3 regions of the Sphingobium herbicidovorans genome follow, and region 3 is predicted to be linked to each of the others. Evidence: predicted binding sites of a transcription regulator. Region 3 holds the regulator's gene; each other region holds the start of a gene.
The links. The regulator LexA, encoded in region 3, represses DNA repair genes until DNA is damaged. The targets are predictions, from matches to a motif close to GTTCCNCNCTTGTTCT.
Positions count from the first base shown of each region.

Region 1: B6S01_RS00980 (ImuA family protein) is a predicted target of LexA. The motif match lies at 3,365-3,380, and genes of this name have one in related genera.
Region 2: B6S01_RS18130 (ImuA family protein) is a predicted target of LexA. The motif match lies at 1,842-1,857, and genes of this name have one in related genera.

Region 1 covers NZ_CP020538.1:194,587-199,784, forward strand. Annotated here, with positions in the region: gene B6S01_RS00970 (error-prone DNA polymerase) at 1-1,147, opposite strand, end outside; gene B6S01_RS00975 (Y-family DNA polymerase) at 1,131-2,681, opposite strand; gene B6S01_RS00980 (ImuA family protein) at 2,602-3,333, opposite strand; gene B6S01_RS00985 (HEPN domain-containing protein) at 3,511-4,425, shown strand; gene B6S01_RS00990 (EexN family lipoprotein) at 4,441-4,689, opposite strand; gene B6S01_RS00995 (hypothetical protein) at 4,964-5,198, opposite strand, start outside.
Region 2 covers NZ_CP020539.1:732,426-737,623, reverse strand. Annotated here, with positions in the region: gene B6S01_RS18150 (alpha-ketoglutarate-dependent dioxygenase AlkB) at 1-140, opposite strand, end outside; gene B6S01_RS18145 (SOS response-associated peptidase family protein) at 162-458, opposite strand; gene B6S01_RS21760 (hypothetical protein) at 427-681, opposite strand; gene B6S01_RS18140 (SOS response-associated peptidase family protein) at 738-1,355, shown strand; gene B6S01_RS18135 (DUF1810 domain-containing protein) at 1,355-1,777, shown strand; gene B6S01_RS18130 (ImuA family protein) at 1,878-2,654, shown strand; gene B6S01_RS18125 (DUF6504 family protein) at 2,572-4,383, shown strand; gene B6S01_RS18120 (error-prone DNA polymerase) at 4,383-5,198, shown strand, end outside.
Region 3 covers NZ_CP020538.1:2,819,731-2,824,928, reverse strand. Annotated here, with positions in the region: gene trpC (indole-3-glycerol phosphate synthase TrpC) at 1-614, shown strand, start outside; gene moaC (cyclic pyranopterin monophosphate synthase MoaC) at 611-1,081, shown strand; gene B6S01_RS13975 (molybdopterin molybdotransferase MoeA) at 1,078-2,262, shown strand; gene B6S01_RS21390 (hypothetical protein) at 2,312-2,467, opposite strand; gene lexA (transcriptional repressor LexA) at 2,620-3,291, shown strand; gene B6S01_RS13965 (ComEC/Rec2 family competence protein) at 3,288-5,198, opposite strand, start outside.

The DNA.
Region 1 (5,198 bases), 290 kb from region 3:
CGAACAACAGTTCGGAGCGTACCGGGTCGATCGAGGTGATGCCGAGCACATAGCAGACCGCACTGTTCGCCGCCGAGCCGCGGCCCTGACAGAGGATCTCGCGGCGACGCGCCTCGGCAACGATCGAGTGGACCGTCAAAAAATAGGGTGCGTAATCGAGCTGTCCGATCAATCGGAGCTCATGCTCTAGCTGTGTCCGCACCTTGCCGCCGATGCCCTCGGGATAGCGCGCGGGGGCTTTCTCCCAGGTGAGAAGCTCGAGTTCCTGTTGCGGCGTTCGGCCAGGCACGCGGATTTCGTCGGGATATTGGTAGCGCAGCTCCTCGAGGCTGAAGGTGCATCGCTCCGCGAATTCGACCGTGCGCGCGACGGGCGAGGCGTCCTTGAGGTAGCGGCGAAAGAGCCGCTCCATCTCGGTAGCCGATTTGAGGTGCCTGTCGGCGAAGCGCTCGCGGCGATCGCCGAGATCGTCGATCGTGCATTTCTCTCGGATGCAGGTGACAACGTCCTGCAGCAGGCGGCGCTCGGGGGCGTGGTAGAGGACATCGCCGGTTGCCACGGTCGGGACGCGCGCGGCGGCCGCCAGCGCCGCGAGGTCGCGCAACCGGATCGCGTCGCGCGGGCGGCGGCGGATCGTCAGCGCCATATAGGCGCGGTCGCCGAAGATGCGTTTCGTGCGTTCGAGCGCGCCTTCGGTGGTCGCGTCGGCGCGATCGGGAACGAGGCAGGCGATCAGCCCTTCGTTCCATTCCTCGACATCGGGCCAGTCGAGATGGCACGCGCCCTTGCCGGCGCGGCCTTTGCCGACGCTGAGCAGCCGGCACATGCGGCCATACGCCGCCTTGTCGGTCGGATAGACGAGGAGGGCGGTGCCGTCGGTGAGGTCGAGCCGCGAACCGACGATCGCACGCACGCCCGTTGCCTTCTCGGCATCCCATGCGCGGACGATGCCCGCGACCGAATGGCGGTCGACGATCCCGAGCGCGGGCAGGCCCAGCAGCGCGGCGGCGGCGAACAGCTCGTCGGGCGACGAGGCGCCGCGCAGGAAGCTGAAATGCGTGGTGACCTGCAGTTCGACATAAGCGGGTTCGGCCCCGCTCACGCGAAGGCTTTCGGGTTCGGTCGCATTCTCAAGCGAATGCTCCATGAATAAACCAGCGCATCGAGCCGGTCGCAGCATGGACGCCGTCGCCAAGGCGGAACAGCCAATAGCGCCCGCCGGCCTCGGTCTCGACCTGGTAATAGTCGCGCACGCTCAGCGGCGTCTCGCCTTCTATCCCGCCGTCGCGCCACCATTCGCCCTGCAGGCGCTCGGGCCCATCGCCCTGCGTCACGCGGTAGCGCTTGCGGCGCCAGACGAAGAGGCGCGGCGCGTCGTCGGGGAGCAGGGCAATCACGTCGACGGGTTCGGGCCGCGCCAGCATCCGTGACGGGCGCGGGAGCTCGTCGGACCATGCCGCGCCATCGGCTTGGCGCAGCGCCGGCGTGATTGCGACCGATCGCTCGGGCATCGCGCCTGCCTGGGGCATCGTCCGGTGCAGGCTGCGTTGCCCGAAGCGGTTGGCGAGCGCGTCGACGAGCGCGGGAAGGTCGGGACCGCGCCGCGTCAGGCTTTCGAGACTCTCGCCCTGGCGCAGTGCCTGCACCTCGATAAGCGGCGCGACGAGCGTCATCGCCTCGATGCCGAGCCCGGGCTCGATGGTTTCGATCTTCGCGGAGAGAAGTTTCGCGAGATGCTTGGGATCGCGCGACGGTGCCGCGGTGCCGACGCGGATCGCCTGCACATGGCCATCGACGCGGTGGAAATAGCAGTCGAGCCGGCGCGCGCCCTTGCCGAGGCGACCGAGCTGGTCCGCGATATCGCGCGCGAGGTCGCCGATGACCTGCGCAAAGGCTTCGGCGGTCGCGATCGGCTCCATGAAACCGCGCCGCGCGCGCGGGAGCTGATCGGGGAAGATCGGTTCGATCGGCTCGGGCAGCGTGCCGAACGCCTGGTCGAGGCGGCGGTGCAGCTCGCGCCCGAACCTTTTGGCGAGTGGGCCGCGCGGGGCGCCGATCAACTGCTCGATCCGCTCGAAGCCGAGCTTGCGCAGCGCCTCGACGTCGGCGGGCGGCAGGCGAAGCGCCCGGATCGGCAGCAGCGCCATCGCCTTGCGGTGCGCGCCGGGCTCGATCGTGACCGGGCGCCCCGCGGGGACATAACGCGCGACCGCGTGCGCGCAGCCCGCAGTGTCGGCAACCGCGATCTGGAGCGCGAGGCCGAAGGCGGCGGTGCGGCGGTGGAGATCCTTGAGCAGCGCGCGCTCGGTCGAGAAGCGCGCGGCGCAGCCGGTGATGTCGAGCCAGAGGCCGTCGGGCGGATCGGGCGCGACGACCGGCGAATAGCGCGCACCTGCCCAAAGCGCGAGACGGCGCAATCCCTCGAAATCGGCCTCGGGCTCGGCGTCGACGACATCGAGTTCGGGCGCGAAGGCGCGCGCCTTGGTGATCGTCATGCCGGGGCGGATGCCGAGCGAGCGGGCGTCCCCGTCGACCGCGGCGACGATCCGCCGGCCATGGTCGGGGATCGCGGTAACGAGCGGCCGGGCAGGGGTGCCGCCGTCAGGCCGCGGCTTGCCGGTCTTCCTGCGCAGCCGGTCGGTCGACCAGTGCGGCAGGAAGAGCGATACGACCCGTCGCATCGCAGCCCTCCAATATCCAGAAATGCGGATTGCCGCCGCGTACGCGTTCGAGCGCGACGCGCCAGCGTGGGCGGCCAAGGCTCGGAATGCCAAGGTCCTCGCTTGGGCTCGCGGTGATCCGCCAGCGCGTCACCGCGGCCGTGCCCTCGGCGGCTTGGTCGGCCTTGCAGGTGCGGCGAAAGACGAACGCCGGAACGCCCGAGGTTTCGGCGGCGAGCTGGAGGCGCTTCGACGCCGTCGTCGAATATTTGCTCACCTCGCCGACGACGCCGGCGAGGCCAGGATGGCGCAAGCATTCTTCCATCGCGAGCAGGACATTGGTGTCGCTGCCCGCCTCGACATGGATCACGCGGTCGGGGTGCAATCCCGCGAGATGCAGGGCAGGGGCGAACAGGTCGTGCCAGCGCAGGCACCAGAAAACAGTCCCTTCGGTCCGCGCGAGGATGCCGGCGAGGAAGATCGTCGCGCTCGCATCGTCGGCGAGCTCGGGGCTTCCGGCTATCTCGTGGAGCGCGCCGGTCGCGATTCCGCCGCCCGGGAGTCGCGAATCGACCGCCTCGACGCCGAACGGAAGCACCTCGTGCCGCGCGCACACGCCTTCGATCCGCGCAATTTTGGCGCGAAGATCGGCGAGGACGGCAGGGTGGCGCATGATAACATAGGACTCGGCAGATAGTTGATTCGTTTCCTCTTTGTTCCTTGTCGGCTTGCCGAGTCAAGCGGGACGCCGCAAAGGGCAGGCCGATCACGATGCGATCAGGTCCGGAATGAATCGAGTTTGGCTTGCCAGAGTCTTGATTGTCGGCCAGATTCAGGGGCTGAAATGAAAATGGACATCGATCATCTTCCCGCGCGGCAGCAGGGCGAACTCCAGCGCATCAAGACCGTGCTGATGGAGGAATTCGCGCGATCGATCGAACGTGCGACGATGCCCGCCAAGCGCAACGGCAAGATTCTGAAGATCATCCTGTTCGGCAGCTATGCGCGCAGCGACTGGGTCGACGAGCCCGAGAACGGCTATCAGTCGGACTTCGATCTGCTGGTCATCGTCAGCCACGAGGACCTGACGGATATCTCCGACCACTGGTATATCGCCGAGGACAAGATCCTTCGTGATCCCGACGTCGACCGGACGCTAAACATCATCGTCCATACGCTAGCCGACGTGAACAAGGCGCTGACCCGCGGCGAATATTTCTGGGTCGACATCCTGCGCGACGGAATTCTGCTCTACGATTTGCCCAACCATCCGCTGGCGGTGCCGAAGCCACTGACGCCGACCGATGCGTATCGGATGGCGGTCGAGTATTTTGAAACATCGCTGCCGGCGATAGACGTTCAATTGCAGACGGTGGATTTTCAGGCTCAGCGCGGTGACAATGAGCTGATCTGGCGGAAGGCGGCCGCATTTTCGCTACATCAAGCGGTTGAACGTGCCTACGCGTGCTTCTTGCTCACCAGCACCTTCTATTTCCCGCGCTCGCACAACATCAAATTCTTGCGTTCGCTCGCCGAAGACCGGGAGCCGCAGCTTGTGGAGGCTTGGCCCCGCGAGAGCAAATTGGATCGGCGCCGTTTCGAGCTGTTGAAGCGCGCCTATGTCGAGGCACGATATTCGCCGAACTACGAAATCACCGTGGAGGACCTCGAAGCGCTCGCGGCTGCGGCCCGCAACCTGCGCGAGATCGTCGAGCGACTTTGCCAGGAACAACTGGACCGGCTGCGTTCGGCCGCCGGACTGTAGCGCTCCGCCCCACGGTCAACGGGGCGTATAGGCTTTCCCGTCACCGACAAACCGCTTGCTCCGCGCCTTCGCGTCGGCCCGGATAACGGCCATCTCGGCGTTGTTGCATTCGTTGCCGCGAACAGAGCCATCTTGGCACCCCGCGAACACCTCGCGCGCCTCGTCGACATGTGCGTCGAAATACTGCTTGCTGCGCGGCTCTTCCTTCCCGCAGCTCGCCAGCGCGGTTCCGAGAAGAACAATTCCAATAACTTGCGTCCTCATCAGGCTCTCCTTTGCGAGCCAACAAATTATCGCGGGGCGTCACCACCGATCAACAAAAGACCGCAGAAACTCTCAAATCGAGAGCGATTGTTAGCGCACACCATCGCCAGCACGCCGGGCATTTGATAAAGGCATCACCGCCGGGCGGCCGTCGCATATGTGCAAGCCTCGGCTAAAAGCGGCGGCGCAAGTTCTCGAACTTGTTCTCAACGCCCGGCTTCACGCCCAAACCGGCAGCCTGCGCCTCGATCTCCGCCATCCGGAATCCGTTGGATCACCGACCCTTCTTAAGACGTTCGAAATCAGTTAGACCGGCTGCGCGAAAAGCATCGAACATCTCGGCGCCATCTCCTAACGGCGTGACTTGGCTATGGGTCGCTGCACCAAGATCATCACAGAGTTGTATCGCAGATCTGATTGTAGAGGACAGCCAGGCGAGAAAGCGCTCCATATCGGGCGGATATAAAAGATCGGTCTCGCTTTCGAACATGCCATGTGAACCGTCTTCG
Region 2 (5,198 bases), on a different replicon from region 3:
AAGGGTGAGAGCTTCGAGGCATTGATCCGGTCGATCAGCGCCCTTTCCTCCTGCAGCGATACAAACTCTTCTTCTTGCCGCAGCCCCGATATAGGCGGCTGCCCGAACAGATCATCGCCGGGCGGGGAATGCGCGAACATGTCCATCCGTCCGTCGGCCACTCAGTAGGCCAAGCTCGTCTGGACGGGCTTGGTCAGCATTTCCTCGATCGAGAAGAGATGCGCGGCCGGCGTCGTGAGCAGGTCAGCCTCTGGCACCCTATGATCCAGCCACTGCATGACCTTTCGACGCTGGACGATTGCGCAATCGCGCTCCTGGTAACGCATCACCTCCGGGTCCCCGTCTACGGTAATGATCCGGTAGCTGACCCGTCGGTCGCCCATCGCAGGTTCCCAAATGGTCGCGAGGTAAAAGAAGTTTCCATCCTCAAAGCCGCACACGAAACTTCTTCTCGCCATTGCGGATATGAAACTCTGAGGCGGGCAGGAGGCAGCGGTTGCTGGTGAATGTGCGTCCTTCCGACCGGATGAACTCATAGCTCACGCCGTCACTGAAGCGCGGACTGGAACCCCAGGCCGCCTCGATTATCTCAATCACTTCGACGTCATCCGGATTGCGCCGGATGATGGCGCGTTGGCTTCCGCGCGCGTCAGAGTCAAAGGGCGTTGCTTTCGAGTCCATGTTAAAAACATACGGGGAACGAAGGGCAGGAGCAAGTAGAGGGCAAAGGAGGAGCGATGTGCAACGACTATAGGCTCGAGATCGACATCGCCTCGATCGTCAAGGTTTTTGAAGATCTGAAAATCAGGATCAAAATGCCCGAGGGCAAGCCCAATGTGCCCGCGCGGGAGGATATCAAGATCACCGATATTGCGCCGATCGTGCGTTCTGTTGAGGGTGAGCGAGGATCAGGGGAGCTGGTCAACCGGAGATGGAGCTGGCCAAGTCCCAAGGGCAAGCCTGTCTATAACTTCCGCTCAGAGGGACGGGAGTTCACCTCGAACCGCTGCCTTATCCTTGCCGACGGATTTTACGAGTTCACTGATCCCGCCGAGCCCAAGCAGAAGCGCCTCGACAAATGGCTTTTCACCATGACCGATCACCGCTGGTTCTGCATCGCTGGCATCTGGCGCGAAAGTCCTCAAGAGGAAGCCTTCACCATGCTGACCATGGACGCAGGCCCGGACGTTGCTCCCTATCATTATCGGCAGATCATCCCCCTGGCGCGCCATCAATGGGCTAAGTGGGTTGATCCGGCTGTCGCTGCCGCTGACGTGCTGCGCTGGCTGCCGCAAGGCAGTCTGCCGGTTACCCAAGTGTACGGTGCCCCGCCAGCGCAGGGAGAAATGCTCTGATGAGGAGCGACGCGACCCTGGCCCGCTTCGTCGAGGCTCAGGCTGGCAGCTACGCCGCTGCCCTGAGCGAAATCCGACGAGGAGCGAAGCGCTCGCACTGGATTTGGTTCATCTTCCCGCAGCTGCGGGGCCTAGGGCAGAGTCAAACCGCACATTATTACGGCATTGCTTCTATCGAAGAGGCGCACGCTTATCTTGCACACGAGCTGCTAGGCTTCCGCTACAGGGAATGCGTGGGAGCACTGCAACAGCTTCATACCAGCGACCCCGTTGTCGTGTTCGGCAGCATCGATGCGATGAAGCTGCGCTCCTCCCTCACCCTGTTCGAAGCCGCGGCGCCCGAACCGCTGTTCGCCAGCTCGCTTGATCGCTGGTTTGGCGGAGTTCGGGATCCTGCAACCCAGCACGTGCTGGCGCTATGAGCGAGTGAAGAACAAGGCGCGTAAAAACAGGATTCATCGCGCTTGACGAATCTTGCGGGGCAGTGGAACATAAAGGGAACATCTGAGTCGATATGTTCCCATGGCCTGCTTTGCTTCCCGATCCAATCAGCCCCGCAGCGCGCCGCTTGCAGAGTTGTTGGCCGAACTGGCGCAAGCGCGTTCTGCGCGCGGCCCCGTCTTGCCTTTCGGCCTTTCCGAGCTTGATGAGCGCCTTGCCGATGGTGGGCTGGACGGCGCGGCGTTGCACGAGGTTGCCGCCGCCTGCCCGACGCTCAGCGACGATGCGGCGGCGACGCTGTTCATCGCTGGCATTGCGGCCCGCTTCGCCTCCCGACAGGATTTCACGGTCTTCTGGGCAGTCACGAATTTCGACCTTTACGCGCCCGGCCTCCAACAGGTGGGACTTGGTCCAGACAAGGTCCTCTATGCGCACGGCACGAGCGACAGCATTGTGCTCGCCATGGCCGAGGATGCTCTGCGCCATGGTTCGCTGGCTTGCGTGGTGGCCGAGGTCAAATCCGCCGACCAGACTGCAACGCGAAGGCTGCAGCTGGCCGCTTCCGACGGCAGGACGCCGATGCTGCTTTACCGCCGCCACCGTGCGCGGGACCGCTGCCCCTTGAGCGGGCTTTCGTCCGCAATGACCCGCTGGCGGATCGGCTGTGTGCCGTCGGCGCCTCTTACCCATCCGGGGGTCGGACGCGCGCGCTGGTCAGTCGAGCTTGTACGCCAGCGCAATGGCAATCCCTTCTCTCTTGAACTGGAGGCGTGCGATGATCAGGGTCGCCTCGCTCTACCTGCCGCAGCTCGCCATCGAGCGCCTGCGGCGGCTGGAGTGGCCAGCCAGGCGGCCTGAGCCTGTCGCCGCGTCGCTCGCTCCTCGCCTTGCTGGCCCGATCGACGACAATCCCGGAGCCTGCTCGGTGCCCCGCGGCGGCGGGTGGCGGCCGGGTGCGCGCTGGGCACGCGATGAGGCGCAGCGGCCAAGTCAGAGCGAGATCGATGCGCTGCCCGTCCATCAGCGCCCAACCATGCGGGAGATGGGACGGCGCAGTGAATCCGCCGAACATCCCTTCAAGGCGATACCAGCCGATGAAAGCAGCGCCAGCGTCCGCTTGGCGCCAGCGCTTAGCTGGACAACCTTGTGGGCCAAGCCGACGATCCTGATTGCCCGGATGGGACAGCGAGATGTGGTGACGGCCGCCTGCCCGGTGGCGCTTGAGCTCGGTCTGCGTTCCGGCATCGCGGCCGCTCATGCCCGCGCCCTAGTGACCGACCTCGATGTGCGGGATGCCGATCCCCACGCCGATCAGGCTTGGCTTGATCGGCTCGCCCTTCATGCGGTCTGCCATTGGACGCCGAGCGCTTGCCCATCCGGGAGCGACGGCCTCTGGCTAGACCTCACCGGCACCAGTCATTTGTTCGGGGGCGAGGCGCGTTTCTGCAAACGTCTGCTGCGCTTTCTGAAACGGCTGGGCTTTACCGCCAACATCGCTGTCGCGGGCACGCCGGGTGCCGCCCATGCACTGGCGCGCTATAGCGGCCAAGCCATTACGCTGCTGTCGCCCGGCGGTGAAGCCCAAGCGATTGCTGACCTGCCGCTCGCCGCGCTGCGTCTTGAGCCTGAAGCGCTAACGTCCGCCGCCCGTTTTGGTCTCGAGCAGATTGCGGATCTCTACCCGATGCCACGCGCCCCTCTGGCCAAGCGCCTTGGGCTTGGCACCGTCCGCCGGCTTGATCAGGCGCGCGGGCTGCTGGCAGAACCGATCGTGTCGGTCGTGCCGTTTGAGGCGCCGCGGGCGGGGCGGCGGCTGCTTGAACCGATCGGTACGGCGGACGCCATAACGCAGGTCATCGGCGATCTAGTCGATGATCTGGTCCTGCAGCTTCAAGAGTGTGGGCTAGGCCTGCGCGCTGTGCATCTCACCTGCAGACTCGTTGATGGTAGCGAACAGCATATCACGATCGGCACGTCTCGCCCGACGCGAGAGCCCAAGCATCTCAAGCGGATGCTCGGCATGCGCGTCGAGCGGATCGATCCCGGGCTCGGCATAGACGCGATGAGCCTGACAGCGCCGCGCATGGAGGAACTCCAAGCGCAAACGCTAGAGGCTGGTCTCGGCAGCAGCAACGGGCCGCCGGACATTGCGCCGCTGATTGATCAACTCGCCGGAAGGATCGAGCCTGACGCGCCGTTCCGCCTGTCTTCGCAGGAGAGCGATGTGCCCGAGCGCGCGGTCCGGCGGAGCGAGGCACTGGCAAAGCCCTTGGGCTGGCCGACATGGAAGCGGCCGGTGCGCATGCTGAAGCGGCCCGAACTGCTATCCCATGTGGTGGCGCTGCTCCCCGACCATCCGCCGCGCCGTTTCACCTGGCGCGGCACCGCCTATCGCGTGGTCGCGGGCGATGGTCCTGAGCGGATCCATGGCGAATGGTGGCAGAGGCCTCAGGAGCTCTGGGCCGTGCGGGACTATTTCCGGGTGGAGACAGAAGGTGGTGGGCGCTTCTGGCTGTTTCGCCGTGGCGATGGCGTGGATGAGCAGACCGGCAACCTAAGCTGGTTCATGCATGGGATGTTCGGCTGATGGCCCGCTATGTCGAGCTGCAGGTGACCAGCCACTTCTCCTTCCTGCGCGGCGCCTCATCGCCCGAGCAGCTCTTCTCCGCCGCTGCTCTTATGGGGCACAAGGCGCTGGGTCTTGCCGACTGGGGCAGTGTCGCTGGCGTGGTGCGGGGATGGGAGGCGCAGAAGGCGACCCAAGTCCGGATGATCGCGGGCACGCGCGTGGATCTCACCGACGACCGCGCCCTGCTGGTTTATCCGACTGATCGATCCGCCTGGTCGCGCCTGACCCGGCTGCTCTCGCTCGGCAAGGCACGCGGCGGCAAAGGCCGCTGCCTGCTCGACTGGGCCGATGTCGCAAACCATGCCGAAGGCATGATTGCCATCCTGGTGCCGGACATGCCAGACAGCGGCACGCTCGCCAGTCTTACTGATCTGCGCGATGTCTTTGGCCGCCGCGGCTATATGACGCTGTCGCTGCGCCGTCGGCCCGACGATCTCGCGCGCCTTCACGCGCTTAACGCCATGGCGCGGCAGGTGGGGGTGCGTGGCGTCGCCACCGGCGACATTCTCTATCACACGCCCGAAGTCAGGCCGCTCCAGGATGTCATGACAGCGATCCGCGAGGGCACAACCATCGAACGGCTGGGGTTCAAGCGCGAACGCCATATGGACCGCAACCTGAAGTCTCCCGAGGAGATGGAGCGGCGTTTTTCCGCTTTCCCAGACGCGATCCAGGCCAGCGCCGATATCGCTGACCAATGCCGGTTCGATCTTGGCGAGATCCAGTATCAATATCCCTACGAGCAGGTGATGGAGGGGCAAACCGCGCAGCAG
Region 3 (5,198 bases):
AGAAGGCGAGCCCGTCCAAGGGGCTTATCCGCGAAAATTTTGATCCTCCGGCCCATGCGCAAGCCTATGCCGCTGCGGGCGCGGCATGCCTGTCGGTCCTGACTGACGAACCCTATTTCCAGGGTCATGACGACTATCTGATGGCCGCCCGCTCGGCCTGCTCGTTGCCCGTCCTGCGCAAGGATTTCATGGTTGACCCATGGCAGGTGCTGGAAAGCCGCTCGCTGGGCGCAGACGCCATCCTCATCATCGTTGCCGCCCTGGACGACGGGCAGATGGAGGAGATTGAGGACGCCGCGCTCGGCCTGGGCATGGACGCCCTTGTCGAAGTGCATGACGCCAGCGAGCTTGAGCGCGCACTCAAGCTGCGCTCACGTCTCATCGGCGTAAACAATCGCGACCTGCGTGACTTCAGCGTAGATTTCGCGCGCACCTACGAACTGGTCGCCCACGCGCCCGAAGGCTGCACCTTCGTCGCCGAAAGCGGCCTTGGCAGCCATGCCGATCTGGTCGCCATGTCGGATCATGGCGTCCGCTGTTTCCTGGTCGGCGAAAGCCTGATGCGGCAGCCTGACGTGGAAGCCGCGACCCGCACGCTTCTTACCGACAAATGACCAATCTCACACATCTTGATGAGGATGGATCTGCCCGCATGGTCGATGTGTCGGCCAAGGCAGTGACGAGCCGCGAGGCCGTCGCCACGGGCCATATCGCGATGAGCAATGAAGCCGCCGCCGCCATAGCGCAGGGTCTTGTCAAAAAGGGCGACGTCCTCGCGGTTGCCCGGGTGGCGGGGATTATGGCCGCCAAGCGCACCGCCGACCTCATTCCCCTTTGTCATCCCATCGCGCTAAGCTCTGTCAACATCGACTTCGACCTTGAACCCGCTGGCGTCACCGCAACCGCGACCGCCAGAACCGCCGGACAGACCGGTGTGGAGATGGAGGCGCTCACCGCCACATCGGTTGCGCTCCTTACCATCTACGACATGGCCAAGGCGCTGGATAAGGGCATGATCATCGGCGATGTGCGGTTGCTCGCCAAGTCCGGCGGCAAGTCGGGCGACTGGCGCGCGGCATGAGCCTGCTCCCGGTCGCGGAGGCACAGGCACGCCTGCTGGCGCTCGGAGATCGCCTTGCCGCCGAGGATGTGCCTGCTTCCGCGTGCGCTGGACGCTGGCTCGCCCGCGATATCCATGCCCTGCGCGATCAGCCTTGGGCCGACCTTTCCGCCATGGACGGCTACGCCATCCGTGCCAGTGAATGGCCCGGCCCCTGGCGCGTCACGGCCGAAAGCATAGCAGGCGGCGGCCTCCCCCTCCCCCTGGCTGCGGGCGAAAGCGCCCGAATCTTCACGGGCGCTCCACTGCCACCGGGCGCAGACACCGTCCTTATCCAGGAAGATGCCGACCTTGAGGAGGGCCTTCTCCATGCACGCGGGCCCGGCTTGTCGGTGGGGCGCAATGTCCGGCCAGCAGCTTCCGACTTTCACAAGGGCCAGCAGCTTCTGACGGCAGGCGCTGCGTTGGGCCCGGCGCAGATTGCGCTGGCCGTTCTGGGCGGTCATGGCAGCCTGCCGGTGGGCGCCCGCCCGCGCGTGGCGCTGATCTCCACCGGTAATGAACTTGTGCCGCCGGGCGCGCCGACACCGCCCGGCCGCCTGCCCTCGTCAAACGGGCCCATGCTGGGCGCGATGCTCGGCGCCCTGGGCTGCGAAATTCTCGACATCGGCATCGTGCCAGACGATCTCGATCTGATGATACAGTCGCTGGAGCGAGCCAGTCAGGCGGACATCATCGTCTCCACAGGTGGCGCATCGGTAGGCGATCACGATCTTGTTCGCCCCGCCTTCGCCGCCGCGGGGGGTGATCTCGATTTCTGGAAGATCCGCATGCGTCCGGGAAAGCCGCTGATGGCAGGGAAGCTGCGCGACGCCATTTTCCTCGGACTGCCCGGCAACCCGGTTTCCGCCTTTGTGACGGCGACCCTCTTTCTGCTACCCCTCGTCCGGCACATGGCGGGCGCTGCCGATCCACTGCCACGCATCGCCAGCGCCACTTTGGCCGCGCCCCTGCCAGCTACCGGCGAACGCGATGATTATCTCCGCGCCTTCCGCACCGGCGATGGATTGATTGCGGTCACATCGCAGGACAGCGCAGCGACCGCCGCCTTGGCCCGGGCGGACAGCCTCATCGTACGCACCGCAGGCTCTGCTCCAGCGGCGGTCGGCGACCAGGTGGCCGTCATTTCGCTTCACGCATGAGAAAGGGGCCGCATCGCGGCCCCTCCCAATTCGCAAACCGGACGCTGGTTCAGCGCTGCTGCTTGCCTTGATCGCTCTTGTTCTTCTGGGCGTCGCCCATCTGACCCTGGCGATTTTCCTGCTGCTGCTGACGGCCGGTCTGGTCCGAACGGTCGCCACCTTGCTGACGGCGCTGACTGCTGTCCTTGTCGTTCTGATTAGGCATGTTACTCTCCTATTCACCCTCTTTGGGAAGGCGGCGAATAAACGGCCGGGCGGCAGGTCCGTTCCTTTCGTTACGCTCGGCGTAAGCCTGCTTGACTTCCCCGTTTTCGTTTCCTAAGTGTTCTCCATCCGTTCCATGGAGGACACGCAGGCATGCTGACGCCCAAGCAACAGGAATTGCTCAGCTTCATTCAAAACAGGCTGGAGGAAGGTGGCGTTTCGCCATCCTTCGAGGAAATGAAGGAGGCGCTTGACCTGCGGTCCAAGTCCGGCATCCACCGGCTGATCAATGCACTGGAAGAGCGCGGCTTTATTCGTCGCCTGCCTAATCGCGCGCGCGCGCTGGAGGTGCTGAAACTGCCCGAAGCGATGCATCGTGCGCCCAAGATCGTGGTCCCGCCAAAACCTCAGTTGGCGTCGAGACCACCGATCGCCGCGAATGACGTGATTGAAATCCCGCTTCACGGCAGGATCGCTGCCGGCGTTCCGATAGAGGCGATGGAGGGACAGAATATGCTGTCCGTCCCCGCCGCGCTGCTCGGCGCTGGCGATCATTACGCGCTTGAAGTCTCGGGCGACTCCATGATCGAGGCGGGTATTCTGGATGGCGACTTCGCCCTGATCCAAAAGACCGAGGTTGCGCGCGAAGGACAGATCGTCGTTGCCTTGATTGAAGATAGCGAAGCTACGCTCAAATATTTCCATCGCGAAGGGCCGAAGGTTCGGCTCGATCCGGCCAACAGCGTCTACGAACCGCAAATCTATGACACGCGGCAAGTGCGCATTCAGGGCAAGCTGGCGGGATTGCTGCGCCGCTACAACTAATCGGAACGGCGGCGGGGCCATCGTTCCGAAGGTCGAGCGATCCAGGGGTGCGCGTCGCCGGCAACTTTCGCGGCCCGCACCTTGCCCTCGTCCAGATCGATAGCAAGCCCGCCTGTCCGCGCCAGCAGCCGCCGGTCAGCCTTCAACCAGCGCGGACGACACCATGACGGCAGGCGGCGATCGGCGACAACAATATCCGCACGGGCGCAGTCCCCTGCCAGCGTCGATTTCGGCACCAAGTCGCCGGTTCGTGTTACGAGCAGCCGCCAAACCCGACCGCCTGCCGATAGGGCGACCATGCAGAGATCCCTTGAGCAACTGGCTTCTGGCAAATCCGCCATCGCGGCAAGAGCGCCGTCATACCCCGCGCTTTCCGCCATCATGTCCCGCACATAATCGCCCGCCCGATCCCGCAGGATGGCCATGCCGCCGTCTGCGCTCCGGACCGCCACATGGCGTCCATCAGCGGTAACGAGAATCTCCGGTGGGGACGTCGTCACGATGATCACAATCCCGATCGCGACCGGCGCCAGTCCGATCCAACGCCAACGACCTCGCCATAACAGACAGCATAGCCCACCCAACACAATCATGCCAAAGACAGCGTTGGGCACCACCGGCGCGGTAACGACCGCCCACGGGCTCGCCGCCACCGCATGCGCTATCCACAGCAATAATCCGAGAGCCCGGCTGGCCAGCCACCAGGCCGGAGCGCCCAGACCGACGACGTCCAGCAACAGCGCCAGTGCTTCCAGTGGCATGACGACAAAAGTGGTCAGGGGAATGGCGATCAGATTTGCAAATGCGCCCATCATCCCCGCCTTGTGAAAATGAAAAAGCGCAATGGGCGCCAGCGCCAGTTCGACCGCGAACCCGGAAAACAACAATATCGCAACTGATCGCCCGAACTTGCGCAGCGCGCTTTCCTCCCGCACCGCCGCAAAGGCGCGAAACCGGGGATGTTCGCCCAATGCGACGAGTGCGATCACGGCCCCGAAACTCATCTGGAAACTCGGCCCGGCAAGCGCTTCCGGCCACAAGAACAACACGACCAGCGCACCTGCGGCGATCAAGCGCAAAGTGATCGCCTCCCGGCCAAGGGCAAGCCCGCCCAGCACCAGCAGCGCCGCCACGCAGGACCGGACGGTCGGCACCTCCGCCCCCGTCAGCAACGTATAGCCGACACCCGCCAGCGCGCCGCCCCCTGCCGCAATCAGCATCAGCGGCAAGCTGAGCGCCGCGCGACGACTTAGCGCCATGACCCGCATGAGCAGGAAAATGACCGCCCCGATCAGCGCCGTAACATGCAGACCGCTGATCGAGAGCAGATGGGCAAGGCCGCTACGGCGCATCGCCTCTGCATCCTCCTCGGCGATGGCGCCCTGATCCCCGGTCGCCAGGGCAGCCGCAATGCCAGCGCCATCGCCGTCCGCCTGTTGCAATATGTGCGCGAACAAGCGGTTGCGCAGCGGCGGCGCTTCCTCCGAGGGCCTGAGCACCGCGATCGGCTTCAGCGCACGGCCTGTGGCCCCTATTCCCTGGAAATAGGCGCGGCGCGCGAAATCATAGCCGCCTGGCAGGCTGGCTGGTGCGGGCGGCATCAAGCGCGTTCGAAACCGGATGATGGCGCCTCGCCCAATGCCCGCGGGCATATCGGCTGCGGCGATATTTACCCTGATCAAAGGGGGTAGAGCTACCGGCTCGATCGGACGGATCGACACGCGACTCAATTGCTGCGCGGGCACGGCGTTGACGGCCATGACCTCACCTGTAACCTCCAGAAAGACCGCCCTCGGCAGGGGCGGTGCGCCAAAGATGGTCGCTTTACCCCATATCAACAGGCAGCCTGCACAGGCCAGCAAGCCCGCCAACACCAGCATCTGACGCAGGCGCGCGCCAACCGGCAG